One region of the Mesorhizobium sp. B2-4-2 genome, then DNA from elsewhere that is predicted to be linked to it. Evidence: predicted binding sites of a transcription regulator. Region 1 holds the regulator's gene; the other holds the start of a gene.

The links. The regulator PhoB, encoded in region 1, activates phosphate uptake and scavenging genes when phosphate is short. The targets are predictions, from matches to a motif close to TGTCATNNANCTGTCAT.
Region 2: the regulator PhoB is predicted to act here: its motif matches at 2,801-2,817, upstream of FJ942_RS11730 (PhoX family phosphatase).

The regions. Positions count from the first base shown of each region.
Region 1 covers NZ_VFVM01000015.1:90,349-104,913, forward strand. The annotation lists gene FJ942_RS25620 (PAS domain-containing protein) at 1-544, shown strand, start outside; gene pstS (phosphate ABC transporter substrate-binding protein PstS) at 1,062-2,120, shown strand; gene pstC (phosphate ABC transporter permease subunit PstC) at 2,187-3,176, shown strand; gene pstA (phosphate ABC transporter permease PstA) at 3,180-4,031, shown strand; gene pstB (phosphate ABC transporter ATP-binding protein PstB) at 4,028-4,831, shown strand; gene phoU (phosphate signaling complex protein PhoU) at 4,857-5,564, shown strand; gene phoB (phosphate regulon transcriptional regulator PhoB) at 5,584-6,273, shown strand; gene FJ942_RS25655 (ROK family protein) at 6,281-7,522, opposite strand; gene xylF (D-xylose ABC transporter substrate-binding protein) at 7,782-8,822, shown strand; gene FJ942_RS25665 (sugar ABC transporter permease) at 8,965-10,317, shown strand; gene FJ942_RS25670 (ATP-binding cassette domain-containing protein) at 10,333-11,133, shown strand; gene FJ942_RS25675 (CHASE domain-containing protein) at 11,270-12,892, shown strand; gene FJ942_RS25680 (YMGG-like glycine zipper-containing protein) at 13,096-13,341, opposite strand; gene FJ942_RS28625 (hypothetical protein) at 13,524-13,697, opposite strand; gene FJ942_RS25685 (PAS domain-containing sensor histidine kinase) at 13,827-14,565, opposite strand, start outside.
Region 2 covers NZ_VFVM01000004.1:295,094-309,658, forward strand. The annotation lists gene FJ942_RS11715 (sensor histidine kinase) at 1-1,236, shown strand, start outside; gene FJ942_RS11720 (response regulator transcription factor) at 1,233-1,889, shown strand; gene FJ942_RS11725 (hypothetical protein) at 2,080-2,547, opposite strand; gene FJ942_RS11730 (PhoX family phosphatase) at 2,879-4,882, shown strand; gene FJ942_RS11735 (NAD(P)/FAD-dependent oxidoreductase) at 4,942-6,123, opposite strand; gene FJ942_RS11740 (phosphatidylglycerol lysyltransferase domain-containing protein) at 6,455-7,492, shown strand; gene FJ942_RS11745 (ABC transporter permease) at 7,524-8,285, opposite strand; gene FJ942_RS11750 (ABC transporter ATP-binding protein) at 8,282-9,208, opposite strand; gene FJ942_RS11755 (cytochrome ubiquinol oxidase subunit I) at 9,411-10,772, shown strand; gene FJ942_RS11760 (cytochrome d ubiquinol oxidase subunit II) at 10,786-11,790, shown strand; gene FJ942_RS11765 (mechanosensitive ion channel family protein) at 11,932-14,544, shown strand.

The sequences.
Region 1 (14,565 bases):
CCACGCCACGGATGTCGCCCGGCCGCTTGCTGTCGAGGGAGGCGGAGGGAACAATCCACAGTCACCGCCACCGGCGGCAGGGCAACGCGCGTTGCTGCAGCCGCCGCCGGTCAGGCCTCGGCTTGCCGCGACTGGCGGCGAGCAGCGGCTGGACATCCTCGTGGCCGAGGACAATGAGGTCAACCAGATGGTCTTCACCCAGATCCTCGGCGAGACCGGCTACGGTTTCGAGATCGTCGGCAATGGCCGCAAGGCGCTGGACGCTTTCGGCAGGCTCAATCCGTGCATGATCCTGATGGACGTCTCGATGCCAGAGATGAACGGGCTCGAGGCAACCGCCGCCATCCGCCGGCTGGAAGAGGAAACCGGCACGCATGTGCCGATCGTCGGGGTCACCGCGCATGCGCTCAAGGGCGATCGCGAACGCTGCCTGGACGCCGGCATGGATGACTATCTGCCCAAGCCGATCAGCCCCAGGGCCCTGCTCGAAAAGGTCGAGCGCTGGGTCGGCGCCGGTCGCCAGGCCCGGCGCAACGCGGGATAGACTTTGCGCCTTCGGCCGGATTGCGGCGAGAATCACCCGGGGCCGGCTGCAGCCCTTCGAGCAAGACTATGGTGCGATCGCACCATATCAAAGCCTGCGTCCAGCCGGGACAATGACGGCATCGAATTTCCGCTCTCTTCTAGTTACGGGCGGGAGCAGCGACCGCCAGTATGAAGCAGCGTCAATCTACCCCAACGGACCTGTTTTTGGCGATGGCCCGGCCAAGACATCCTCTGGCCTCGAGCAACGCGCTCCCGTCCGGCTTTTCTTCGATCAGCGATCCATGCCGAATCCGATGGCTGTTTGGGTGGCCGGATAGCGCAAGTCCCTGATTCCCGAAGGCAAACCGGCGCCATGCCGCAGCCGCTAATCGCCATCGCCTTTCCAGGCGCCGGCGACGCGTTACCGGGCTGAGACGAAACTGTCATGCGACTGTTATAATCGAACGCTATTGGCCTCAGCGGGCGCTGGCAAGGAATGGCGCCGAGAGACCATCTTCCGAACAGGAGCAGGCCATATGAGACATTTCATCCGCTCGGCGGCCGTTGCGATCGCAATGGCTGCGGCGTCCACCCTCACCCTTTCCGCGGCAATGGCAGCTGACATCTCCGGTGCCGGCGCCACCTTCCCTTACCCGATCTATGCGAAGTGGGCCGATGCCTACAAGAAGGAGACCGGCATCGGTCTCAACTACCAGTCGATCGGCTCGGGCGGCGGTATCAAGCAGATCAAAGCCAAGACCGTCACCTTCGGCGCTTCCGATGCGCCGCTGAAGGGCGAGGATCTCGAATCCACCGGACTTGCACAGTTCCCGATGGTGATGGGCGGCATCGTTCCGGTCGTCAATCTCGAAGGCATCAAGCCGGGCGAACTGGTGCTCGACGGCCCGACGCTGGCCGATATCTTCGTCGGCAAGATCACCAACTGGAATGACGCGGCGATCGCCAAGCTCAATCCCGACGTCAAGCTTCCCGACCAGGCGATCGCCGTCGTGCATCGCTCCGACGGTTCGGGCACCACGTTCAACTTCAGCTACTACCTGGCCGACGTCAGCGCCGACTGGAAGTCGAAGGTCGGCGTCAACACCGCGCTCGAATGGCCGGTTGGCATCGGCGCCAAGGGCAATGAAGGCGTCGCCAACAACGTCTCGCAGACCGGTGGCTCGATCGGCTATGTCGAATACGCCTACGCCAAGCAGAACAAGCTGACCTATGCCGACATGATCAACAAGGACGGCAAGAAGGTCGAGCCGACGGCGGCGGCGTTCTCGGCGGCGGCGGCCAATGCCGACTGGAGCTCGCAGCCGGGTTACGGCGTCATCCTGGCCAACCAGCCGGGCGCCGAATCCTGGCCGATGACGTCGGCGACCTGGATCCTGGTCTACAAGAAGCCCGGCGACGTGGCGGCGACCGGTGAAGCGCTCAAGTTCTTCGCCTGGTCCTACGCCAAGGGCGACGACATGGCCGGCGCGCTGGACTACGTTCCGATCCCCGACGCGGTCGTCAAGAGCGTCGAGGACATGTGGGCCAAGGACATCGTCGGCGAAGACGGCAAGCCGCTCTATTCCGCCATGTAATCCCTGCTGAACGAGGAGGGCGCTTCACGGCGCCCTCCCTGTCTTCCTTTGAAACGCGAGGGCCAGATGACCGCCGTCTCCGAAGCCATGCCATCGTCGGCCGCCATGCGGGCCAGGGAAGCGACGGTCCGGCGCTTCGCGCTCACCGATACGATTTTCCGGGCGGCGACACGCTTTTCCGCCATCCTCGTCCTGCTCATCCTCGGCGGCGTGGCGATTTCGCTGTTTGCCGGCTCGTGGGAAGCGCTGTCGAAATTCGGGTTCTCCTTCCTGACGACCGAATCGTGGAACCCGGTTACCGAGAATTTCGGGGCGCTGGCCCCGATCTACGGAACCATCGTCACCGCCGCCATCGCTATCCTGATCGCCGTTCCCATCGGCATCGGCATCGCCATCTTCCTTACCGAACTCTGCCCGCGGCCACTCCGACGCCCCATCGGCATCGCCGTCGAGCTGCTTGCCGGCATACCCTCCATCATCTACGGCATCTGGGGCCTGTTCGTGTTCGCGCCGTTCCTGCAGACGACGGTGCAGCCCTTCATCATCAAGCTTTTCCACGACGTGCCGGGACTCTCCAGCCTGTTTGCCGGCCCGCCCTACGGCATCGGCCTTCTGACCTCGGCGATGATCCTTGCCATCATGGTCCTGCCCTTCATCACCTCGATCACCAAGGATGTCTTCGACACGGTGCCGGCGGTGCTGAAGGAATCGGCCTACGGCATCGGCTGCACGACCTGGGAGGTCACGCGCCGCGTCGTCATCCCCTATACCCGCGTCGGCATCATGGGCGGCGTCATGCTCGGCCTCGGCCGCGCGCTCGGCGAAACCATGGCGGTAACCTTCGTCATCGGCAACGCCCACCGCATCAGCGCCTCGCTGTTCGCGCCCGGCACGACGATCTCGGCGACCATCGCCAACGAATTCACCGAAGCCGACGGCGATCTCTATACGTCTTCGCTGGTGGCGCTCGGCCTGATCCTGTTCGTCATCACTTTCCTGATCCTTGCCCTTGCGCGCTACATGCTGCTGCGCATGGACAGCCGCACGGGAGCCTGACCGATGTCGACGGCCACATCGCTTCACAATCGACGCAAGCGCAGGAATGCCGTGATGATGACGCTATGCGTCACGGCGGCGGGCATCGGCCTGGCCTGGCTGGCGCTCATCCTCGGCGCACTGCTCTATAAGGGCCTGTCGGGTGTTTCGCTCTCTGTGTTCACCGAAATGACACCGCCGCCCGGCGATGCCGGCGGCCTGCTCAATGCCATCTACGGCAGTATCATGATGACAGTCATCGCCGTCATCGTCGGCACGCCGATCGGTGTCCTCGCTGGGACCTACATGGCCGAATATGGCCGCTTCTCGCGCCTCACCACCGTCGTGCGCTTCATCAACGACATCCTGCTGTCGGCACCCTCGATCATCGTCGGCCTGTTCGTCTACGAGCTGCTGGTGCGGCCGATGGGACATTTCTCGGCGATCGCCGGTGCCGTCGCACTGGCCATCCTGGTCATCCCGGTCGTCGTTCGCACCACCGAGGACATGCTCAACCTGGTGCCGAACGCCTTGCGCGAGGCCGGCGCCGCGATCGGCGCGCCGCGCTGGGTGGTCATCCGCTCGGTCGCCTACCGTGCGGCGCTGTCGGGCATCGTCACAGGCATATTGCTGGCCATCGCCCGCATTTCCGGCGAGACGGCGCCGCTGCTCTTCACGGCGCTCAACAACCAGTTCTGGTCGAGTAATCTCAATGCGCCGATGGCCAGCCTGCCCGTCACCATCTTCCAGTTCGCTCTCAGCCCCTACGAGGAATGGCAGCAGCTGGCGTGGACCGGCGCACTCATAATCACCCTTACGGTTCTCGGGCTGAGCATCTTCGCCCGCAGCCTTACCGGACGCAGAGAGGACAGATGAAACCGATGTTGTCCACTGAGTTGAATACGCCCGAAGTCGCGGTCGAGAAAGCCAAGATCGAGGTCAAGGGCCTCAATTTCTACTATGGCCAGTCGAAGGCGCTGAAGGATATCAGCCTGTCGCTGCCCGAGCGCAGCGTCACCGCCTTCATCGGGCCTTCGGGCTGCGGGAAGTCGACGCTGCTGCGCGTCTTCAACCGCATCTACGAGCTTTACCCGAGGCAGAGCGCCGAGGGCCAGGTGCTGCTCGACGGCCAGAATATCCTCGACCGTTCGCAGGATCTCAACCTGCTCAGGACCAAGATCGGCATGGTGTTCCAGAAGCCGACGCCGTTCCCGATGTCGATCTACGAGAACATCGCCTTCGGCGTCAGGCTCTATGAGAAGCTCAGCAAGGCGGAGATGGACGGCCGTGTCGAGCAGGCGCTGAAGCGCGCGGCACTGTGGAGCGAGGTCAAGGACAAGCTCAACGCCAGCGGCCTCAGCCTTTCGGGCGGCCAGCAGCAGCGCCTCTGCATCGCCCGCACGGTGGCGGTGAAGCCGGAGGTCATCCTGCTCGACGAGCCTGCCTCGGCGCTCGATCCGCTGTCGACCGCCAAGATCGAGGAGCTGATCGACGAGTTGCAGGCCGATTATACGATCGTCATCGTCACCCACAACATGCAGCAGGCGGCGCGCGTGTCGAAGCAGACCGCCTTCATGTATCTGGGCGAGCTGGTCGAGTTCGACCGCACCGAGAAGATCTTCACGTCGCCCCGCGAGAAGCGCACGCAGGACTATATCACCGGCCGCTTCGGCTGATCCCAGGCATACGAGGACCAAGATCATGGCCGAACACACAGTCGCAGCCTTTGACGAAGATCTCGGACAGATCAGCAGGCTGATCCGCGACATGGGCGATCTCGCCTCATCGATGGTCGGCGGCGCGACCAAGGCGCTCCTGAATTCCGACAACGCGCTCGCCCAGCGCGTCGTCTCCGACGACGCGATCATGGATGCGCGCCAGCGCGAACTCGACGACCGCGCCATCACCCTGATCGCCAAGCGGCAGCCCATGGCGGACGATCTGCGCCATGTCGTCGGCTCGATCCGCATGGCGGGCGATCTCGAACGCATCGGCGATCTCGCCAAGAACATCGCCAAGCGCGTCGGCACCGTCGGCCTTGCCGCCACGCCGCGCGACCTGTCGCACTCCATCGACGCCATGGCGCAGCTTGTGCTGATCCAGGTCCAAGGCGTGATCGAGGAGTATGCGGCGCGCGATGCCGCGGCACTTGCCAAGCTGCGCGCCGACGATGAACGCATCGACGTCAAATACACGTCGGTCTTCCGCGAGCTGCTGACCTACATGATGGAGGATCCGCGCAACATCACCGCCTGCACGCATCTTTTGTTCTGCGCCAAGAATCTCGAGCGCATCGGCGATCACGTGACCAACATTGCCGAAAATGCCTATTATGTGCTGACCGGCACGCAATTGCCCGCCAATCGCCCGAAGCAGGACGAGACGGCGATGTCGGCGCCAGCGGCTTGACGGCAGGGGTGACCAGTCGATGATCGCGCCACGCATCATGGTGGTGGAGGACGAGGAGCCGCTGGGTGTGCTGCTCCGTTACAATCTGGAATCGGAGGGTTATCAGGTAGAGGTGGTGACGCGCGGCGACGAAGCCGAGATCCGCTTGCAGGAGAATGTCCCTGACCTTCTTGTGCTCGACTGGATGGTGCCGGCGGTGTCCGGCATCGAGCTCTGCCGCCGTCTCCGCATGCGGCCCGAGACCGAGCGGCTGCCGATCATCATGCTGACGGCGCGCGGCGAGGAAAGCGACCGGGTGCGCGGTCTCTCCACCGGCGCCGACGACTATCTGGTCAAGCCGTTCTCAACGCCGGAATTCATGGCACGCGTCAAGGCGCTGCTGCGCCGCGCCAAGCCCGAAGTTCTGTCCAGCGTGCTCAAGGTCGGCGACATCGTGCTCGACCGTGAATCGCACCGGGTCTACCGCAAGAAAAGCGAGATCCGGCTCGGGCCGACCGAGTTCCGCCTGCTCGAATTCATGATGCGACATCCCGGCCGCGTGTTCTCGCGCAGCCAACTGCTCGACAATGTCTGGGGCGAAACGATCTATATCGACGAGCGCACCGTGGACGTGCATGTCGGCCGGCTGCGCAAGGCGGTCAACAATGGCCGCATGCCTGACGTGATCCGCACCATTCGGGGCGCGGGGTATGCGATTCGCGAAGACTAGGGATATGTCACGCAACGTTCTCGCCCACGCCTGATTTCGCCTGTGCCCCCGGCGCGAAAATCTCCTGGTCGACGAAGGTCAGCGCGCGCATGGCGCAGCCCTCGCGGATCAGTGGCAGTTCGTTCGGCTCGGTGTCGAAGGAAATCGATTTCGAGTGCTGGCCGCCGGCGGTCTGGGCAATGGCCTCGCGCAGAGCCGGCTCGATCAGGTCGAAGGCGGCGGCGCTGACGCCGACCATGGCGACCGGCGCCGGATCGATCAGCGCGAACAGGCTGCCAAGGCCGTAACCCAGCGCCTCGCCGGCCTTGCGGTAGGCTTCGCGCTCCGGCCCGTCCTTTTCGCGCGCCGAGGCCGCCAGGGTGCGCATGTCGGCGTCGCTGACGTCGACGGGCTCGGTGTCCTCGCCAAGCTGCCTCGCGTTGCGCCAGATGGCATAGTTGCCGGCATAGGCCTCGACGCAGCCGCGCCGCCCGCAGCGGCAGAGCGCCCCGCCGGGGCGATGGATCATGTGGCCGAACTCGCCTCCGGATGAATGGGTGCCGGTGAACAGTTCACCCTTCAGCACCAAGCCCATGCCGATGCCGTGCGACAAAAGGATGGCGATGAAGTCGTCGCGGTAGCGCTGGGGATCGCGCCAGCGCAGCGCCACCGCCATCATGTTGCAATCGTTCTCCATGGTGGCGGGAATGCCGAACTCGGCCTCCAGTATGTCGGCGAAGGCGATGTCGGTCTGCGGCGTGATCGGCGACCACAGCATGGTGCGCGCATCCGTGTCGGTGATGCCCTGGATCGCCAGCGCGATACGGGCGATGCTGCCGACGTCGAGGTCGGGATCCTCGAACCGCCGCCTGACGATGGCCACGCATTCGCCGATCAGCGCCTCGCGCGACAGGGTGAGCGTGTCCAGCCGGCGCTGCTCTTCAGATATCACCTGGCCGGCATAGTCGATGACGGCAACGGAGAGAAAATTCAGCGACAGCACCACGGTCATCACCGCCGCGGCTTCAGGGTTGAGGCTGAGGCCGACCTGCGGCCGGCCGCGTTTCAGCGCACCGGCCTCGCTCGGCTTGCTCTGCGCCAGGATGCCTTCGCCAATCAGGTCGGAGGAGATCGCCGATATGGTGGAATGGCTGAGCCCGGTGGTCGCGGCAATCTCGGTGCGCGAGGGCTGCCCGGCACGGCGCACGGCCGCGATCACCATCGCCCGGTTGCGTCGGCGCAAATCGTCGTGGCGGATTCCGACCGACATGTTTCTCGCATCCTCCCCGTCGCCGCGTTCTCTCCCCAGGATCCCGACGACCGTCAAATACTGGCAGAACCGGCCTTGGCTGTCATTATTTATTCCGGAGCTCGAAAAAAATTCACGAGGACATCAAAATACATCAGAATCGACGTTGACAGCGTTCCGACGATGGACCAGTGTTTTTTCGAGGCTCGAAAAAATAGAGCCTTTGTGCCGGCCTACGGGCCTGTTTGGTCGCGCCATACGCGGCGCAGGGAGGATTAAGATGAAGAGATTCACAGCCGCCATCCTGGCGGGTGTCGCCATGTCGCTGACGCTCGCGTCGGTCGCGCAGGCGAAGGACAAGGTCATCGGCGTTTCCTGGTCGAACTTCCAGGAAGAGCGCTGGAAGACCGACGAGGCCGCCATGAAGAAGGCGATCGAAGCCGCCGGCGACAAGTATATTTCCGCCGACGCCCAGTCCAATCCCGGCAAGCAGCTCACCGACGTCGAGAGCCTGATCTCCCAGGGCGCCAATTCGCTGATCATCCTGGCGCAGGACGCCTCCGCCATCGGCCCGGCGGTGCAGAAGGCGCTCGACGAAGGCATTCCGGTCGTCGGCTATGACCGCCTGATCGAGAACAAGGACGTCTTCTATCTGACCTTCGACAACAAGGAAGTCGGCCGCATGCAGGCCCGCGAAGTGTTCAAGGTGAAGCCGGAAGGCAACTACGTCTTCATCAAGGGCTCGGGTGCCGATCCGAATGCCGATTTCCTGTTCTCGGGCTCCATGGAAGTGCTCAAGGACGCCATCGACAGCGGCAAGATCAAGAATGTCGGCGAAGCCTATACGGATGGCTGGCTGCCGGCCAACGCGCAGAAGAACATGGAGCAGTTCCTGACCGCCAACGACAATAAGGTCGACGCGGTCGTCGCGGCCAATGACGGCACTGCCGGCGGCGTCGTCGCGGCGCTGACGGCTCAAGGCCTGGCCGGTACCGTTCCGGTCTCGGGCCAGGACGGCGACCACGCGGCGCTGAACCGCATCGCGCTCGGCACGCAGACCGTGTCGGTGTGGAAGGACGCGCGTGAACTCGGCAAGAATGCCGCCGAGATCGCCTCGCAGCTGGCCGACGGCAAGAAGATGACCGATATCGCCGGCGTCAAGGACTTCACAACGCCCGGTGGGAACACCGTCAAATCGCTGTTCCTGACCCCGGTTGCGATCACCAAGGACAATCTCAACATCGTCATCGACGCCGGCTGGATCAAGAAAGACGAGGTCTGTGCCGGCGTCGCGGCGGGCAGCGTAGCGGCCTGCAACTGATCTTCCATTTCATGCGATGAACGCCGCGGCTGCCAAGCCGCGGCGTTTTTTCAAGAAAATTTGTTTTTCCGCCCCGGGCGGGTAACTTCTAGGCTGGCTTCCGGCATCCCGCATCGGACGGGCAGGCCGGTGGGAGAAAATCATGACCGATACGACGTCCAACCCGCAGGCCGACACCGCGCGTGCGTCGGAACTCGGCGCCGTCGCCCGGTTCCTTAAGGCGACCGAGATCGACACGCGCATGCTCGGCATGATCGGCGCGCTGCTGCTGATCTGGATCGGGTTGCATGTCTTGTCCAGCCTGCGTCTCGGCGTCAATCCGCTCGATTTCGACAGCCGTACCTTTCTCACGCCGCGCAATCTGTGGAACCTGTCGGTGCAGACCTCGGCCGTCGCCATCATGGCCTGCGGCATGGTGCTGGTCATCGTCATGCGCAATATCGATCTGTCCGTCGGTTCCGCCGAAGGGTTGATCGGCATGGTCATGGGCTTCGCCCAGGTGCATTTCCTAGTGCGCTTCGTCGGGCTTGAGCTTGGCAACCCATGGATCTGGGTGCTGGCGCTGGTCATCGGCCTGGTGCTCGGTCTGTTGATCGGCGCCTTCCAGGGCTTTGTCATCGCCTATCTCGAAGTGCCGGCCTTTATCGTGACGCTGGGCGGGCTTCTGGTCTGGCGCGGTGCGGCATGGTGGGTTACCAGCGGCCAGACGGTGGCGCCGCTCAACGCGACGTTCCAGCTGATGGGCGGCGGCCCGGCCGGATCGATCGGCGCGACCTGGAGCTGGGTGGTCGGTATCGCCGCCTGCCTTGCGGTGGTGCTTGCGCTGTTCAACGGGCGGGTACAGCGCAAGCGCTTCCGTTTCCCGCTGCGTCCGATCTGGGCCGAGACGCTGATCGGCGTGCTGACCTGCGCCGTCATCATGGGCGCGGTTTGGCTGGCCAATTCCTATCCGTGGCCAGTCGGCATCGTGAACAGATATGCAGCCGCCAACAACATAACCGTGCCCGAGGGCGGCCTGTTCATCGCCCACGGCATCGCCATACCGGTGCTGATGGCCATCGCCGTCGGGCTGGTCATGACCTTCATCACCAAACGCACCCGTTTTGGTCGCTATGTCTTTGCCATTGGCGGCAATCCGGAAGCAGCCAACCTCGCCGGCATCAATACACGCTGGATCACGATGAAAGTGTTCATGATCATGGGCGTGCTGGCCACGATCGCCGCCGCGATCTCGTCAGCCCGGCAGAACTCGGCCACCAACGTGCTCGGAACGCTCGATGAATTGCTGGTGATCGCGGCGGCCGTCATCGGCGGCACATCGCTCGCCGGCGGTTCGGGAACAATCATCGGCGCCATGCTGGGCGCGCTTTTGATGCAGTCGCTGCAATCCGGCATGGTGCTGCTTGGCGTCGACTCGCCGCTGCAGAGCATCGTCGTCGGCGCCGTGCTGGTCATCGCGGTGTGGCTCGACACCGTCTATCGCAAACGCGTTTGAGGGAGGAGGACAATCATGGCTGACAGGATCGCTCCCGCCGGCAACCCGCTGGTCGACATGCGCAACATCTCAATCGCGTTCGGCGGCATTCGCGCCGTCGACGATGCCTCGATCGATCTTTTCCCCGGCGAGGTCGTGGCCCTGCTCGGCCATAACGGCGCCGGCAAGTCGACACTGATCAAGATCCTGTCGGGCGCCTACAAGCGTGACGCGGGCCAAATCTTCGTCAACGGCGAAGAGGCTTCGATCTCCAACCCGCGCGATGCCAAGAAATACGGCATCGAGACGATCTACCAGACCCTGGCGCTCGCCGACAATGTCGACGCCGCCGCCAACCTGTTCCTCGGCCGCGAGCTGAGGACCGCCTGGGGCACGCTCGATGATGTCGCCATGGAGGCCGAGGCGCGCAAGGTGATGGGCAGGCTCAATCCCCGCTTCCAGCGCTTCAAGGAGCCGGTGATCAAGCTGTCGGGCGGACAGCGGCAGTCGGTGGCGATCGCACGCGCGATCCTGTTCAACGCCCGCATCCTGATCATGGACGAGCCGACGGCAGCACTTGGACCGCAGGAAACGGCCCAGGTCGGGGAACTGGTCAGGCAGCTCAAGTCCGACGGCATCGGCATCTTCCTGATCAGCCATGACATTCACGACGTATTCGAACTGGCCGACCGGGTGTGCGTCATGAAAAACGGCCAGGTCGTCGGCACTGCCCGCACCACCGATGTGACCCAGGACGAGGTGCTGGGCATGATCATCCTGGGCAAATGTCCGCCTGGCGCCATTCCCGGACCAGGCGCGTTGAAGATCGCTGCCTGAAGCCTGCTGGCCTGAGCCCGTTACCGATCTGCCGATCAGGTGATATGCCAGCCGGCGGGATGGCTTGGCCTTGCCATTGTGTTGACCGGGCGACTTGCCCATAAAGGGCTCACATGCTGATAGGCCGCATTATCCGTTGAAGAAGCTTTTTCCAATCGTCGCTTTCGTTGCCGTTGCGCTGATCAGCATGACAATGGCGGGGTTCGCCTATTTCGCGACGCAAGAGGCGGCTCGCATCAAGTTCGACGCGACCGCGGACGATGCGCTCAACCGTATCGAGAGCCGGATCGACCTGCAGCTGTCGCTGCTGCGCTCGTCGCAAGCCTTGTTCGACGCCCGCAATGGCGACATCTCGCAGAGCGAGTTCAAAGCGTTCTTCAATGCCCTCAATGTCGATACCAATTTCGCCGGCCTGCGCGGCATCGGCTTTCTCCGGCTGGTGAAAGCAGGCGACGAGGCGACGGTCGAGCGCGACATGCTGCATGACCAGGGCACCAGGCGTGCGATCTATCCGGACACCACCCAGCCATGGCGGACGCCCGTTGTGCTGTTCGAGCCGCTCGACCCGTCCAATAAGGCCAGCATCGGCTATGACATGTTCACCGAGCCCGTGCGGCGCGCGGCAATCGAGAAGGCAATGGCAGATGACCAGCAGCACGCGAGCGGGCTGGTGCAACTCGGCCAGGACACGGGTGCAGCACAGACCTTCACCGGCTTTCTCGTCTTCGTGCGGCTCAACGTCGAGACCGCACCTGATGCCATAAACGCATCGCGATCCTCGACGGTAGGCTTTCTCTACGCGGCCTTCCGGGCCAGGGAGTTGTTCCAGATCGCGCTCAGCCGCGCGCCGCTGCTGCCGGTCAACACCGAAATCTACGATGGCGGCGTCGATCCGGATCATTTGCTGTTCCGGTCGGAGACGCCGCCCGTGTCGGGCTTTGGCGACAGGCTGTTGGTCACCCGCAAGATCAGCGTGGCGGGCCGTCCGTGGACCGTGCAGTTCAGGCCGACAAGCGCCTTCTCGCAGCCATCGTCGCGGGCCATCCCAGTCATGCTCGGCCTGTTCGGGTTGCTGCTGGCCGGCGCCATCGCGCTTGTCGCGCGCTATCAGGAGCGAGCCTACGAGGCAGCATCGCTGCTGCATGAGACGACGGAAAAGAGCCTGCTCGAAAAGGATTTGATGCTGCAGGAGATGAAGCATCGCATCAAGAATTCGATCACGCGAGTGCTGGCGATCGCGCGCCAGACCGCGTCACGTGCCAGCGACGTCAATGAGTTCTCGGCATCTTTCTCGGCCCGGCTACAGGCAATGGCCGCGTCCCAGGACATGCTGACGCGCTCGCGCTGGCAGAAGGCGGATCTCGGCGATCTCCTGCGCATCGAGCTTGGCCAAGTGTTCGGAAAGGAGCTGCCGGAAGAGCTTTTGTCCGGGCCGGAGGTGCTGCTTGACGAAACCACGACGCAGGCACTGGGCCTCACCTTCCACGAACTGGCAACGAATGCGCTGAAATATGGCGAGGCCGGCAATACGGTCGGCGCCCTCAGGATCGAATGGTCGGTCGAAGGGCGCGGGCGTGACCGGGTCTTGGCTCTGAGCTGGCAGGAAACCGGGCAGAAGAAGGTCGACGCCCCGGCCACGACCGGCTTCGGCACCAAATTGATCGACCTCAATGTCACGCGTGAGCTGCGTGGCACGATCCACCGCGATTATCGCGATGACGGATTGAATGTGGAAATCAGGATTCCGCTGCCGGCGTGAATGCCATCGGGCCTTGGCGGAATCGCTCCAGGCTTCACGCGGCGGCCAATAAATTGCCGCACCGCTGCCGGGTTCGCGAATGAGCCCGACAGCGCGCGATTCAAGTTGCTCGGAGCGGTTCAGCGTCTGATAGATCGCCGATCCGCTCCTTGCTCGCAATTCCGGCGGGAAAACCGCTCCGCGCTTTTCCCGCCGGAATTACCTTAGTTGCAGCGAGCCGTGTAGATGCGACCCCGATGATCGCGATACTGGCAGTATCCATTGCGCAGGTTGCGGACCAGCAGGCCGGAGCCGGCACCGACGGCCGCGCCGATCAGCGCGCCCTTGCCGCCGCCGACCAAGCCACCCACGCCGGCGCCGATCAAGCCGCCGCCGACGACATCCTGCTCGGTCGAGGTACAGCCGCTGACGGCGACCACGGCAGCCATGGCAATAAGAATTTTCCGCATAGGGTCACTCCTCACTTCGTGTCCTCACTTTAATAAGCTCCAGCCGTCACTTAGCATGAAAAAACGACCTTTGCTGCTCCAATTTATTGTTGGTGAAGAGAGTCTTTTTCTGGGCGCAGCTTTCCGATGCCTCGGCCGCCGAAAAACCCGAGCGATGTGCGCGCGCGAACGTGGGGGCGGGATCAGGCCAGCTGGGACAGGGCGATCAGGACAATTGCCGCGGCCAACGCCGGAGCGACGATGGGCAGCAGGATGCCATGAGCAACCGGCGATGCCGTGGATGTCTCGGGATCCTGGAATTCGCCCATCGAAATGCGAGCGGCCTGCTCGAGTCTGTTGATATCGGCGACCGTCACGGCGCTCCTCCCCACTATGCTGCGGCAAAGCCCTCGAAAGCATGCTCGTCGGCTCGGCAGTTCCATCGGTATCTGGCAAAAACAGCATCTGCTTCTATGGTGAACAGCCGGTTAAAAAATGGCGGTCGCCTACTCCGTCTCGAAATTGCCGTGCGGAACAACGAGATGGTATTCGAGGCGACCATCCGCGATCTCGAGGCGCGCCGTTCCGTTCAGGGAAGAGGGCACTACGCGTTCCAGTGCGACGCTGCCGAAGCGCTTTTTGCCCTCTTGGTTGCTGTCGGTTCCTATGGTTTCGGCCCAGGTCAGCGACAGGGCAATGCCGCCATCGGCGGCGGTGTCGAGGACGGCGGTCACTTCGACGAAGCCCTCCGGCCGCGACAGGGCGCCATAGCTGACCGAGTTGACGGCCAGTTCATGCATCGCAAGGCCGATATGCAGCGCGGCGTTGGGGTTGAGGTAAGGATTTGCGCCGCGGAAGCGAAGGCTGTGCGACGCGTCCGTCCCGTAGCGGCCGACCTGACCGGCGACGAGTTCGCGAAGGGCAGCACCGCGCCAGTTGGAGGAGGTTACCAAATCCTGGGAGGAGGCCAGCGACTGGAGCCGGCCGCGAAAGCGGGTCAGGAAATCACCGATGCTGTCGGAATAGCGTCCCGTCTGGGTGGCGATGCTCTGGATGATTGCCAGCAAATTCTTCGAGCGGTGCGTGACTTCGCGCAACAGCGTCGTCAGCGTCTGTTCGCGGCGTCGCTGCTCGGTCGTCTCGACCATGGTGGTGACGACACCTTGCACGTCGCCGGCCTCGCCATGGTCGGCGTCGATCCAGACCTGAAACCAGCGCATGCCGTCCTCCATCGGGACGCCGATC
Region 2 (14,565 bases), on a different contig from region 1:
GCCACGACTGCCCTTTATGTCGACAGTGTGATCGCTCCGCTGCTCCCCGATCTGCGCACGAACCATCAGCTCGATGACGCCGTCAAACGGGCGCTTGACGAGACCCTCGGCCAAGGCGCGCTCGGCAAACGGCTGTTTTCCTTCAAGTTGTGGCGTCGGGACGGCACGGTGCTGTATTCGAAGGACACGGCCTTGATCGGCCGGCAGTTCGGCCCGAGCGCCAACCTGCGTGCCGCCTTCGCCGGGAATGTCGTCGCCGAGTTCAACGAGCTAGGCGACGAGGACGACAAGGAGGAGAGGGCCGCGGGCGTGCCGCTGCTGGAAATCTACAATCCAGTCCGCGAACCCTGGTCGGGCGAGGTGGTCGCCGTCACCGAATTCTACGAGATCGCCGACGATTTCCAGGCGGCTCTGGCTTCCGCCTTGCTGTCGAGCTGGCTGATCGTGGCCGGCGCCACGCTGACGGCGCTGCTGCTGTTGTCGGGGATCGTCATACGTGGCAGCCGCACCATCGACAAGCAGCGCGGCGTTCTGCAGGGTCAGGTCTCCGAGCTGCAGGCGCTGGTTTCGCAAAACCGGGCGCTGCGCCTGCGCGTCCAGCAGGCGTCGCGCCGTGCCACGGCGCTCAATGAACGATACCTGCGTCGCATCGGTGCCGACCTTCATGACGGGCCGGCCCAGCTCGTCGCGCTGGCGGCGCTGCGTGTGGATAGCCCCGCCATTTCCGGCGAGGGTGCCTCCAGCGACAGCCGCAACGCCGAGATCGCCATGATCCGCATGGCGCTGGACGACGCGATGCGTGAAATCCGCGGCATCTGCAACGGCCTTGTCCTGCCGCAGATAGAAACGGCCGCGACCGGCGACATTCTGCGTCTTGCCGTCGACGAGCATCAACGCAGGACCCGCAGTTCCGTGGCGCTGACCCTATCCAGGCAGTTGCCCGAACTGGGCGCTTCGGAGAAGATCAGCATCTATCGCTTCGTCCAGGAGGGGCTGAACAACGCCTACCGTCATGGGCAGGGCAAGGATCAGGAGGTGAAGGCCGGGATGACAGGCGGCAAGTTCTTCGTTGAAGTGTCGGATGGCGGGCCCGGATTCGACCCGAGGCGGGCCGAAGGCCTGGGGCTCGCCGGCATCAGGGAGCGTATCGAAAGCATTGGTGGCCAGTTCGAGACCACGACCGGGCCGCAGGGAACACGATTGATGATTACGCTAGCCGTCGAGGATCAACCATGATCGGTACCATCCGTGTCGCCATTGTCGACGACCACCCTCTGTTTCGCGAAGGCGTTACCCGCAGCCTGTCGGAGATCGGCGGCTTCGAAATGGTGGCCCAGGGCGCCACGGCGCAGGATGCCGAACGCATCGCCTCGACTTTGCAGCCCGACATACTGCTGCTCGACATCAGCATGCCGGGTGACGGCCTTGCGTCGGTGGCCGGCATACTGGGTGCCAATCCCGGACAGAAGATCGTCATGCTGACGGTCTCGGAGGCCAATGCCGACGTGGCGCGGGCGCTGAATGCCGGTGTGCGCGGCTATGTGCTGAAGGGGGTCGGCTCGCGCATGCTGGCCGAAATCCTCCATGGTGTCGCGGCCGGCGAGACCTATGTGTCGCCGACCCTGTCGGCTCGCCTGCTTTCGGACCTGCAATCGCTGCAGCCGGCCAACGGCAGGACGGATCGCCTGCGTCAGCTCACCGGACGCGAGGCCGAGATCCTGCAGCTGGTGGCGGAAGGGCTGAGCAACAAGGAAGTGGCGCTGCGGCTGGCACTGCAGGAAAAAACGGTCAAGCATCACATGACCGGTGTGCTGTCCAAGCTCAACGTCCGCAATCGCACCGAGGCGGCGCTGCTGATGCGCGAAGCGCGGGATCGGGCCGGCAGCTAATCCTGGTCGGCCGCAAGGGATCCCCGGTTTGGGATAACGACACGCATAAATGAAAACCTGAAGCGCGGTGCAGCAGCGGAACGCTCCAGGGCAAAAAAGACGGCCCCTATACGGGGCCGGAGTGACAAGGTCACCTCCGCCGGGGGGCGGCGGAGGTGACACGTAAAGCGGGCGATGCCTATTGCCCGCTCTACAACCCCTTGAGGCGGCTTATATCCGCCGCCGTCGCAGGGCGCTCGACGATCGTGCGGCCCAGAGCGTCGGTCATTTTGAAGCGACCCTTCTCGATCTCTTCCCCGAAGCCGTTAGGGTGCTGCACCACGATCTTGTTGTCGTCTATTTCGACACGATCGCCGGTTGTTGCGTTCACATGCTTGCCGGAGCTGTTGGCACCCTTCCCCTTGCCGTTGTTGCCGGCGCCATTGTTCCCGTTGCCGCCAGCGTTGCCATTGTTGCCTCCGGCGTTGCCATTGTTGCCTCCGGCGTTGCCATTGTTGCCGCCGCCGTTATTTCCATTGCCGCCATTGCCGTTACCGCTACCACCGCCATTGCCGCTGTTCCCGCCAGGCTTGGCTTGGGCGCTGGACGCGACAATGCCTGCGGCGGAACCGTGAAAATCGAGGTGATAGGGGGCTATGGTCAGCGCCAGTGCCGGCACTGCTCTCAGGGCCAGCCAGCAACAATGAGCCATGATCGAGCTGCGCATCAGTCCCTCACTTGATCGGACCGGCAAAATTCAGAGGCCATCTCGTGCAGGTACGCGACCATCGGCGACATGGCGTGTTCGTGTAAGTGGCCCACGACCGATGCCGCGGCAATCCGGACCTTCGCCCCGATCGGTTTAGGACCTTGGTCCGAGTTTTAAACCGGATGTGGCGCGAGGTTCGCGGTCAAGCTGGCGGGTGCACGAATGTCACGAAAGTGTGACCGATCGTCTATAAGGGGTCGAAACGCGTGACACGCTCCAGCCATCCAGCCAGAGGCAGACCATGACCGACCATCGCTCGCCCGACGCCCGATTCCGCACCAGCCTGCTTGAGGAAAACGACGGTCCGGCGACCAACCCCACCGAAAACCGCACCATGGGCGAAATCATTGCCGAGCGGTTCTCCCGCCGCGCCTTCCTCAAGGGCTCGCTGGCCGTCTCGGCCATTGCCGCCACCGTCAGCCCGCTGGCGCTCGTGGCCGCCGACGATGCGCGTGCCGCCGAGGGCTCCGCCTTCTCGTTCGAGGAACTCGAAGCCGGTATCGACGACAAGCACCATGTCGCGCCGGGCTACGATGCCGACGTGCTGTTGCGCTGGGGCGATCCGCTGTTTGCCGATTCGCCGGAGTTCGACCCGGCCAGGCAGTCGGCTGAGGCCCAGGCAAGACAATTCGGCTACAACAATGACTATGTCGGCTATATCGGGATCGGTGGCTCCGCCGAGCATGGCCTGCTGGTCGTCAACCACGAATACACCAATCCGCATCTGATGTTCCCGGGCATCGTCAAGATCGTCGAGAAGGACGGCAAGAAGGCGGCCGAACTCGCGCCGCTCTCGAAGGAGCAGGTCGATGTCGAGATGGCGGCACATGGCGGCACCATCGTCGAGATCCGCAAGGAAGGCGGCAAGTGGCAGGTGGTGCGCGACGGCAAGTTGAACCGCCGCATCACCTCCAACACCGAAATGGCGCTGTCGGGCCCGGTCGCCGGTCATGACCGCGTCAAGACCAATGCCGACCCATCCGGCACCAAGGTCATCGGCACATTCAACAACTGCGCCGGCGGCGTCACGCCTTGGGGCACCTATGTCATGGCCGAGGAGAACATCCACGGCTATTTCTCCGGTGAACTGCCGGAAGGCCATAAGGAAGCCGCCAACTACAAGCGCCTCGGCATTCCGGAAGGCGCCTATGAATGGGGCGCGCATTACGATCGTTTCGACCTCGCCAAGGAGCCGAACGAGCCCAACCGTTTCGGCTGGATCGTCGAGGTCGACGTCAACGATCCGACATCCACGCCCAGGAAGCGCACCGCAATGGGCCGCTTCAAGCATGAAGGCGCCGAATCGATCGTCGCCAAGGATGGCCGCGTCGTCTTCTATCTCGGCGACGACGAGCGCTTCGAGTACGTCTACAAATTCGTCACCGCGGGCCGTTTCGATCCGGACGACCGCGCCGCCAACATGAACCTGCTCGATGACGGCACGCTGCATGTCGCCAAATTCGCCGCGGACGGTACGGTGGAATGGCTGCCGATCGTCTTCGGCCAGGGCCCGCTGACGGCCGAGAACGGCTTTGCCGGCCAGGCCGACGTGTTGATCGAGACGCGGCGTGCCGCCGACCTGCTCGGCGCCACCAAGATGGACCGCCCCGAGGACATCCAGCCCAATCGTGTCAACGGCAAGGTCTATGTCATGCTGACCAACAATTCCAAGCGCAAGGCCGACCAGGTCGACGCCGCCAACCCGCGCGCCGACAACGCCTTCGGCCACATCATCGAGATATCGGAAGATGGCGGCGATTTCGCCGGCACCAGGGGCAAATGGGAAGTGCTCCTGAAATGCGGCGATCCGGCGGTTGCCGATGTCGGCGCCACCTTCTCCACCGCCACCACGGCCAATGGCTGGTTCGGCATGCCCGACAATTGCGCGGTCGATTCAGCCGGGCGCCTGTGGGTCGCCACCGACGGCCAGGGCCCGAAGGCCACCGGCCGCACCGACGGCCTGTGGGCGGTCGACACCGAAGGGCCGGCGCGCGCGACGTCAAAACTGTTCTTCCGCGTGCCGATCGGCGCTGAAATGTGCGGGCCGCTGTTTGCGCCCGACGATCAGACCGCCTTCGTCGCCGTCCAGCATCCGGGCGACGGCGGCGAGGACTGGGAGGCGTTCGGCCGCCCGTCCTATTATGAGGATCCGTCGACGCGCTGGCCCGATTTCAAGCCGGACATGCCGGTGCGGCCGGCGGTTGTCGCCATTACCAGGCAAGGCGGCGGCAAGATCGCGATTTAGAGGGCAATTCCAGGAAAGTGGGGTTCCGTCCGACGCGTAAAACGAACCTCCAGCCCGGTTCAGGGGCCGGAATTGGCGATCCGCCGGGCAATCCGCTCGGCGATCGCCTTGGCCTGAATGGCGGCGTTGGCGAAGCAGCCGCGGATGCTCGGCCGCATGCCGGTGAACCAGAGGCCAGGCAGTTTCGGATCGGCATCCCCGCCATTGAACAGCGGAACGCCCTTGCCGTCGAGCACGCCGAGATCGCCGACCATCTGCTCAAGCCCGGTGCGGTAGCCCGTCGCGGCAATGACGATGTCGGGATCGATCAGGCTGCCATTGGCCAGGATGACGCCGTCGCGGGTGAATTCCCGCACCCCCGGCACGACGGTGATCCTGCCCGAGCGGATGGCGTCGATCGCGCCCTCGTCGGCGGCGATCGCTGTGTAGTCGGTGGTCAGGCGGCTGGCGCCGCCCACCGGTGCCGGCGGCACGCCGAATTTCGTCAGGTCGCCGAAAACCAGCCGCTGCGTCAAGGCGATCACCGCATCGGCGACCCGCAAAGGCAACCGCGCCATCAGCGGCGACAGCCGGTGCACGGCAATCTTGCCGATGCGCTTGGGCAGGACCGACGGACCGTTGCGGGCCGACAGCCACAGCGAGGCGGTGCCTGCCTGCGCCAGGTGGTTGAGCGCGTCTATACCCGAGTTGCCGGCGCCGACGACCAGCACCTTCTTGCCGGCATAGTCCTTCGCGTCGCCGAAATCCGCCGAATGGATGATGCGGCCGGCGAAATCCCGCATTCCTTTCCAGTCGGGGATGAACGGCTGTCTGTCGCGGCCGGTGGCGATCACGACGTGGCGCGCTAGGCGCATCCCGGCGCTGGTCTCTATCGCCCAGTGGTCGCCCCTGAACAGGACCGCCTCGACGGCGACGCCGAGCTCCACCGGCAGCCGGTTCGCCTCGCTGAAATCGTTCAGATAGCGGATGACGGCGGTTCTGTGGGGGAAGGCGAGCGTGCCCTTCGGATAGGCAAGGCCGGGAAGTGCCGAAAGGTCGCGGTGAGTATTGAGGCGCAGCTGCTGGTGACGCCGATGCCATGGCTCCGCCAGCCGGCTCTCCTTTTCCAGGATCGCCGTCGCCACGCCGGCCTTTACCAAGGCCTGCGCTGCCGCGAGACCGGCGGCGCCGGCGCCGATGACGATCGCCGGTTCGATGGTTACCGTCTGGTGCGCTGCCGGTCTGATTGTCGTATCTGCCATTCGCTCACGAACCCCATTCCACCCTTGTGGCGCTTCCGCCGACACCGGCAGAACGCCCTCCCGCGCATGATCCATACAGCAGATCGGCCCCGGATTTCGAGGCCATGCGCCGCACCGCGGTTGCGTCCTATATGGCATATACGCGAGATCGGCGATAATCAGGTCGCGGCAATGTGATTGATTCGAGATCCGGGGGCTGGCGGATCTCTGTTACCGGTACAGGAATCCGAAGTCCTCGAAACGCTTTTTTCGGCTTCCTGTGCAAAATCAAGGCGCCACGGCGTATAGCGTACCCGGGTGCGCGCCGCAGATGCACGCGGAATCTCGACCCATGCCCTCCTTGCGGATCTATCTCGACAAAATCCTCGAGCGTGCCTCGCCAAAGGTCGAGCGCCAGGCGTTCACCCATGCCGAACGGCTGGCGCTGGTGCGCCGCCACGGCGACTTCTCACTCGCCTACTCCTCCGCCGTGCAAGGCAGGCTCTCCTATTTCGGCGATGCCGACGGCTACATCGCTTTCGGCACCAAGATGAAGCATCATTTCGCGCTCGGCGACCCGGTCGCCGATCCGGCCCATCGGGCCGACTACATCAGGCGCTTCGTCGAGACCGCCGGCAGCCCCTGGTTCGTGCAGATCGGCGAACAGTCGGCGCGGGTGCTGGCCGGGCTCGGCTACAAGGTCAACCGGCTGGGCATCGACACCCGTCTGCCGCTGCCCGAACACGATTTTTCCGGCAAGCGCAACGAAACCGTGCGCTACTCCGAGCGCTGGCTGTTGAAGAAGGGCTTTTCGTTCGCCGAGGACAAGCGGACGATCTTTCTCGACGAGATCTCCCGGCTTTCGGCGAACTGGCGCGGCGACCGCATCGTCAAGCGTTGGGAAATGGGCTTCCTCAACCGGCACTTCGCCGATCATGTGGGCGTCGACATGCGCCGCTTCGTGCTGCACGGCCCCGATGGCGAACTGGTCGCCCTGCTCGACTTCGATCCGCTGTTTCGCGGCGGCAAGGTCATCGGCTACACCACAGCCTTCAAGCGCAAGCACATCGACGCCTCGCCGCATGCCGAGGTCGGCCTGACCAAATTCGCCGTCGACCGCTTTCGCGAGGAAGGCATTTCGGTCGTCACGCTCGGGCTGTCGCCGCTGGTCGACGTCGGCCCCAGCGGATTCGCCGAAAGCGATTTCTGGCGCAACGCCTTCCAGCGCGCCTATGATTCGCCCTGGGTCAACCGCCGCCGCTTCAACCTGCAGGGGCAGGCGGCGTTCAAGCGCCGTTTCCACGGCATCGAGGAGCCGGTCTACGTCGCCTTCCGCAAGGGAACCTATGTAGAGATGCTGGGCCTGCTGCGGCTGGTGAAGGCGATCTAGCTCTGACCGCGGTTCAGCGTGGCTTCGCCCCTCAATTCCTCAGCCGGTAGCCGGTCTTGAATATCCAGGCGACGGTCGCCACGCAGATCAGCAGAAACACCACGGTCATGCCGAGGCTGATGCCGACCGAAACGTCCGATTTTCCGAAAAAGCTCCAGCGGAAGCCGCTGATCAGATAGACGACCGGATTGAACAGCGTCACCGTGCGCCAGGCGCCCGGCAGCATGTTGATGGAATAGAAGCTGCCACCGAGGAAGGTCAGCGGCGTGATGATCAGCAGCGGCACCAGTTGCAACTGCTCGAAGCTCCTGGCCCAGATTCCGATGATGAAGCCGAACAGGCTGAAGGTCACCGCCGTCAGCACCAGGAAGGCCAGCATCCAGAACGGATGCTGGATCGAGAGCGGCACGAACAGCGAGGCCGTCGCCAGAATGATCAGGCCGAGGATGATCGACTTTGTGGCGGCGCCCCCGACATAGGCGAGGACGATCTCGAGATAGGAGACCGGAGCCGACAACAGCTCGTAGATCGAGCCGACGAATTTCGGGAAGTAGATGGCGAAGGAGGCGTTGGAGATCGACTGCGTCAAAAGCGACAGCATGATCAGCCCGGGCACGATGAAGGCGCCGTAGCTGATGCCGTCGATCTCGGTGATGCGCGAGCCAATGGCCGAGCCGAAGACGACGAAATACAGCGACGTCGACAGCACGGGCGAGACGATGCTCTGCAAGACGGTGCGCAGCGCGCGCGCCATCTCCACCCGGTAGATCGCCCATACCGCGCGCAGGTTCATGGCTCTTGCCTCAGAAGATTGACGAAGATCTCCTCCAGCGAACTGTTCTGCGTGTCCAGGTCGCGGAACTGGATGCCGGCGGCCTCGAGATCGCGGATCAGCGACGCCACGCCCGGCCGGTCGCTCTGGTTGTCATAGGTGTAGGTGATCTGCCCGCCATCCGGCGACAATTCCAGGGCGTAGTGCGAGAAGGCGTCCGGAATGGCGCCGAGCGGGCTGCGCAGTTCCATCACCAGGCGCTTGCGGCCGAGCTTGCGCATCAGTTCGGCCTTGCCCTCGACCAGGATGATCTCGCCGCGGTTGATGACGCCGACGCGGTCGGCCATCGCCTCGGCTTCCTCGATATAGTGGGTGGTGAGAATGATGGTGACGCCGTCCTCGCGCAGCCGCCGCACCATCGCCCACATGTCCTGGCGCAGTTCGACGTCGACGCCGGCCGTCGGCTCGTCGAGGAACAGCACGCGCGGTTCGTGCGACAGCGCCTTGGCGATCATCAGCCGCCGCTTCATGCCGCCCGAAAGCGTGATCGCCTTGGCGTCCTTCTTGTCCCACAGCGACAGGTCGCGCAGCACCTTCTCGACAAAGGCATGGTTTGCCGGCTTGCCGAACAGGCCGCGGCTGTAGTTGACCGTCGCCCAGACGCTCTCGAAGGCATCGATGGTCAGTTCCTGCGGCACCAGCCCGATCAGGCCGCGCGCGGCGCGATAGTCTCTGGTGATGTCGTGGCCATCCACCGTGACGCTGCCAGACGAACGGTTGACGATGCCGCAGACGATGGAGATCAGCGTCGTCTTGCCGGCGCCGTTGGGGCCAAGCAGCGCGAAAATCTCGCCGCGCTCGATATCGAGATTGATTTCCTTCAGCGCCTTGAAGCCGGTGGCGTAGGTCTTGGTGACCCCGGAAATGGAGATGACAGGCTGCATGGCTGAAAACGGCTGCTTGAAAGAGGACCCCAGATATAGGACGAATGTCGCCGCATGCAACCGCAAGTCAATGCCGCTGCTGACAGTTCTCGACATTGCCGCCGCATGGCGCTGCGGCGTTCCGCCTCGCGGCGGGACGCCGCTTTGACCGGCTGGCCCTACAAGCCTATTCTCCGCTTATTAGAAGCAGCCGGAGCCCGCCATGGACCCGCTCATCCTTTCGCGCATCCAGTTCGGTGCGAATATTTCGTTTCATATTCTGTTTCCAGCCATCACCATCGCACTCGGCTGGGTGCTGCTTTTCTTCAAGCTCCGCTACAACGCGACCAATGATTCGGCCTGGATGCGCGCCTATTTCACCTGGGTGAAGGTGTTCGCATTGTCCTTCGCCATGGGCGTGGTTTCCGGCGTCACCATGAGCTTTCAGTTCGGCACCAACTGGCCGGGCTACATGGAAACGGTCGGCAACATCGCCGGGCCGCTGCTGGCCTACGAAATCCTCACCGCCTTTTTCCTCGAGGCAGCCTTCCTCGGCATTATGCTGTTTGGCTTCCGCCGCGTTTCCAACCGCATCCACACGCTGGCGACCGTGCTGGTGGCCGGCGGCACCACCGTGTCTGCCTTCTGGATCATCGCGCTGAACTCGTGGATGCAGACGCCGGTCGGCTTCGAGATGCGCGACGGCGTCGCCCACGCCGTCGACTGGTGGGCGATCCTCTTCAACCCCTCCATGCCCTACCGTCTCGTCCATATGCTGCTCGCCTCCGGGCTTACGGTATCGTTTCTCATCGCCGGCCTGTCGGCGCTGCGTTACCTCAAGGGCGACCGCTCGGAATCGATGTGGAAGGCGCTGCGCACCGGCGTCTTCACCGCCGCCATCCTCATCCCCATCCAGATCCTTGCCGGCGACCAGCACGGCCTGAACACGCTCGAGCACCAGCCGCAGAAGATCGCCGCCATGGAGGCCAACTGGAACACCGGCCCCAACGTGCCGCTGGTGCTGTTTGCCATTCCGGATGAAGCGGCCAGGGAAAACAGGTTCGAGGTGACCATTCCCGACGGGGCGAGCTGGATCCTGCGGCACAGCGCCGGCGGTGTGGTGCCGGGGCTCAACGACTATCCCGGCAACCATCCGCCCGTCTTCCCGGTGTTCTGGGGTTTTCGCGTCATGGTCGGCACGGGCCTGTTGATGCTCGCCGTCTCCTGGTCGGCCGCCTTCTTCCTCAAGCGCCGTCATGGCTTGCCGAGGCCGCTGGCGCTGCTCATGGTGCCGATGACCATCTCCGGTTGGGTGGCGACGCTCGCCGGCTGGTATACGACGGAGATCGGCCGCCAGCCCTGGCTGGTGACGGGCGTGCTGAGGACCGCCGACGCCGTCGGCCCGGTGGCCGGCAGCCATGTGGCGCTGACGCTGGCCGTCTATCTCGCTCTCTACGTGCTGTTGCTGATCGCCTATCTCGGCGTTCTGGTCCACCTGGCGCTGAAGGCGGCCAAGGACGGCGACACCTCGCCGCTGCCGGGCGTGCTCAACAAGCCGATGTCGCAGCCCGCGGCTGGCGAGTAGGAGAGAGAGAGAAATGACCTATGACTGGCCGATCCTGCTCCCCCTCATCTTCGCCGGCCTGATGGGCCTCGCCATCCTGATCTACGTCATTCTCGACGGCTTCGATCTCGGCATCGGCATCCTGTTCGCGGCGGCCGAGGACGCCGAGCAGGACACCATGATCGCCGCCATCGGCCCGTTCTGGGATGCCAACGAGACCTGGCTGGTGCTGGCCGTCGGCCTTCTGCTGGTCGCCTTTCCGATGGCGCATGGCGTCATCCTCAGCGCGCTCTATATCCCGGTGTTCGTGCTCCTGGTCGGCCTCATCCTGCGCGGCGTCGCCTTCGACTTCCGCGCCAAGGTGGCGACCGAGCGCAAGCACCGCTGGAACCGCATCTTCTTCCTCGGCTCGCTCATCGCCTCGCTGGCGCAAGGCTATATGCTGGGCGTCTATGTGCTTGGCCTCGACTTCGGCCTGGGGGGCATGGCGTTCGGCGTGCTGGTGGCGTTCTGCCTGGCGGCGGCCTACGCCGCGATGGGGGCGGCCTGGGTCATCTACAAGGCCGAAGGCGACTTGCAGAAAAAGGCGGTGCGCTGGCTGCGCACCACATTGGTGCTGACCGCGCTCGGCATGGCTGCCGTGTCGCTGGCCACGCCCTTCGCCAGCCCGCGCATCTTCGCCAAATGGTTCGTCCTGCCCGAAATGCTCTATCTGTCGCCGCTGCCGATCCTGTCGGCGCTGCTGTTCCTGTGGCTGTGGCGGCAGACCTCTCATCTGCCCAGGCCCGACGACCGCCATTCGCTGACGCCGTTCCTGACCTTGGCCGCCATCTTCGCGCTGGGCTTTGCCGGGCTCGCCTGGTCGTTCTATCCGTTCGTGGTGCCCGACAGGCTGACCATCTGGCAGGCGGCTTCCGCACCCGAAAGCCTGGCCATCATCCTGGCCGGCACCGTGGTCGTGCTGCCGATCATCATCTTCTATTCCTTCTATGCCTACCGCGTGTTCGGCGGCAAGGCGAGGGACCTGACCTACGATTGAAGGGCCAGGCGACGGCGCGAAATCATCGCCTCCGCCTGCCGCCTGTCGCCGGCCGGAAAGACAATATTCATCTTCACGCGCAATAACCTTCCGCGACATGCTGCGGCCTGATGGCAGCGGTCCGAGAAGAAGGGCAATGCAATGCGCGGTGTCCCGGTTGCCTCGATAGAACACGATCCGCAGGCGCGGCAGCGCTACGCAGTTTTCCCGGGAAAATCGCTACGCCGCTTTCCTGGAATTGCTCTGGTCCTGATCCGCCTGGTCACGCTGATCGCCGCGCTTGCGCTGGCCGGCCTGCTGCCTGTCATTCAGCCCGCCCATGCCCAGCAGACGGCCAACTGGGCCGGTGTCTGGGACACCAAATGGCGCGGCGGCGGCGCCCAGATCACCTTCGAGCAGGACGGCGCCGAGGTGAAGGGCGTCTATCCCCTGTACAACGGCCGCATCGAAGCCAAGGCCGAAGGCGAAAAGCTGTTCGGCCGCTGGTTCGAGGGCAGTCGCCAGGGCGAGTTCAGCTTCGTCATGGCGCCGGACGGCGCGAGCTTCATGGGCCGTTTCGAATCCGCCACCGCCGAATGGTGGACGGGCGTGCGCGTCGACGCCGCCGAGACCCTCAAGGTCGACCAGACCAGCCCGATGACGACGATGCGCTCGTTCCTGCAGACCATGAACGAGAGCGGCGCCGACAATGTGCCGCGCGCCACCGGCGGCGGCATGGGCCTTGCCGCGCTGGCGGCCGGCCTGGTCGACGTCACGGAGGCCGATCGCGGCGGCCTCAACATGCCCGATTACACCAAGCTCCTGTTTTCGGTGATCGACAACGCCACCTTGCGCCTGTGGAACCTGCCGCATGATGCGATCCCCGGCGACGAGGTGACAGCCAGGCTGCAGCAATATGGCAGCAAGGTTTTCTTCGACGTCACCTTCCGCCGCAAGGCCGGCGAATGGTTCATCGTCGGGCCGCAGCTCGCCGTGCTGCAGGCCAAGCTCGCCGAGTTCCAGGCGGCGCGTGGCGAAGCCCCCGACATGGTCGACGATCCGGCCAAGCTCGCCTCGTCGCGCGACACGTTCAAGATGCTGCTCGGCGGCATCGCTGACCAGAATGGCGGTTCGACGCAAACGGCGCTCGACATGCGCGGTTACAATCCGGCGGTGCGGTCCGACGAGGCGGTTCTGCTCGAGAGCTATCTCAAGAAAGTCATCGACCGCATCGGCTACGTCTACTGGCAGGAAATTCCCGACGATCCCCAAAGCAACACGCCCTATGTGTATTTCGAGCACCCGGCCGGCAACATCGTCGTCGCTCCGGTGGGGACTGAGAAAGGCGGCAAGCTGTGGAAATTCACGCCGGAAACGCTGGCCAACATCCGCACGCTCTATGCCGATATCGAGGATGCGCCGGTGGCGCCGGAATTCACCGCCTTCGCCAGCAACGATCCCTTCTTCGCCACGAGGGGCCTTGCCCGTGAGATCAGCCCTGCCCTTTTGACCCGCGCCGGGCCGATCGAACGCTGGCAATGGCTGGGGCTCGGCATTGCCGTGCTTGCCGGCATCGCCTTCGGCTTCCTTGCCAACGCCGTCATCGTGTTCTTCGCCCGCCGCGGCAGGAGTTCGGGGCGGGCCGGCTTCTTCCGCGTCGTCGAATGGGCGGTGCGCTCGATCTTCCTCGGCCTGTTCCTGCTGTTTGCGCTGCGGCCGCTCGGCTTGCCGCAGGTGATCGCGGCATCCGCCAAGGCGGCGGCCTGGAGCCTGATCCTGATCGGCGCGGTTCCCGTCGTCTGGCACCTTATCGGCAAGATCGCCGAGCGCTACCGCGCCACCTTCAACGTGCCCGGCTACCACGAGACGCTGATCTCGCTGTTGACCGGCGTGGCGCGCATCGCCGCCCTGGTGGTCGCCTTCCTGCTCCTGGCCGAGGTGCTGGCGATCCCCTATCAGGGCGTGCTGGCTGGCCTCGGCATTGGCGGCCTGGCGGTGGCGCTGGCGGCGCAGCCGACGCTGCAGAATTTTCTTTCCGGCCTGACGCTCTATGCCGACCGGCCGGTCAGCGTCGGCGACTTCTGCAAATTCGGCAACCAGTCCGGCACCATCGAGCATATCGGCATGCGCTCGACCCGCATCCGCTCGGTCGACCGCACGGTGATCTCGGTGCCGAATTCCGACTTCGCCGGCATGCAGATCGAGAACTACGCCCATCGCGACCGCACCCGCTTCGCCACCACGCTGCAATTGCGCTACGAGACGACGCCCGACCAGCTGCGCTACACGCTGGCGGCGCTGCGCAAGCTCCTGATCGCTCATCCGCGCGTCATCGACGACCCGTGCCGCGTGCGCTTCGTCGGCTTCGGCCCCTATTCACTCGACATCGAGGTCTTCACCTACATCACGACCGCGGATGGCTCGGAGTTTCTCGCCATCCGCGAGGACATATTGCTGTCGATGATCGCGGTGATGGACGAGGCCGGCGCCCAGTTCGCCTTCCCGGCGCAGCTGGAATACAGCGCCGCCGACCTGCCGCTCGACCAGGAAAAGCGCATCGCCGCGGAAAAGCGGGTCAGCGCCTGGCGCGAGGAGGAAAAACTGCCTTTCCCCGATTTCAGCCAGCTCGACAGGCTGGAGCTCAACGACAGCCTGCCCTACCCGCCGCAGGGCTCGGTGCAATACCGCGAAGCCCAGGCCGCCCCCGCCACGGTCGAAGCCAAGGCCTCGCTGGAGAAGGCGCGCTGGAGCCTGCCGTGGCGGAAGAGGGTGTAGCCTTCTTCGCAGGAGAAGCCG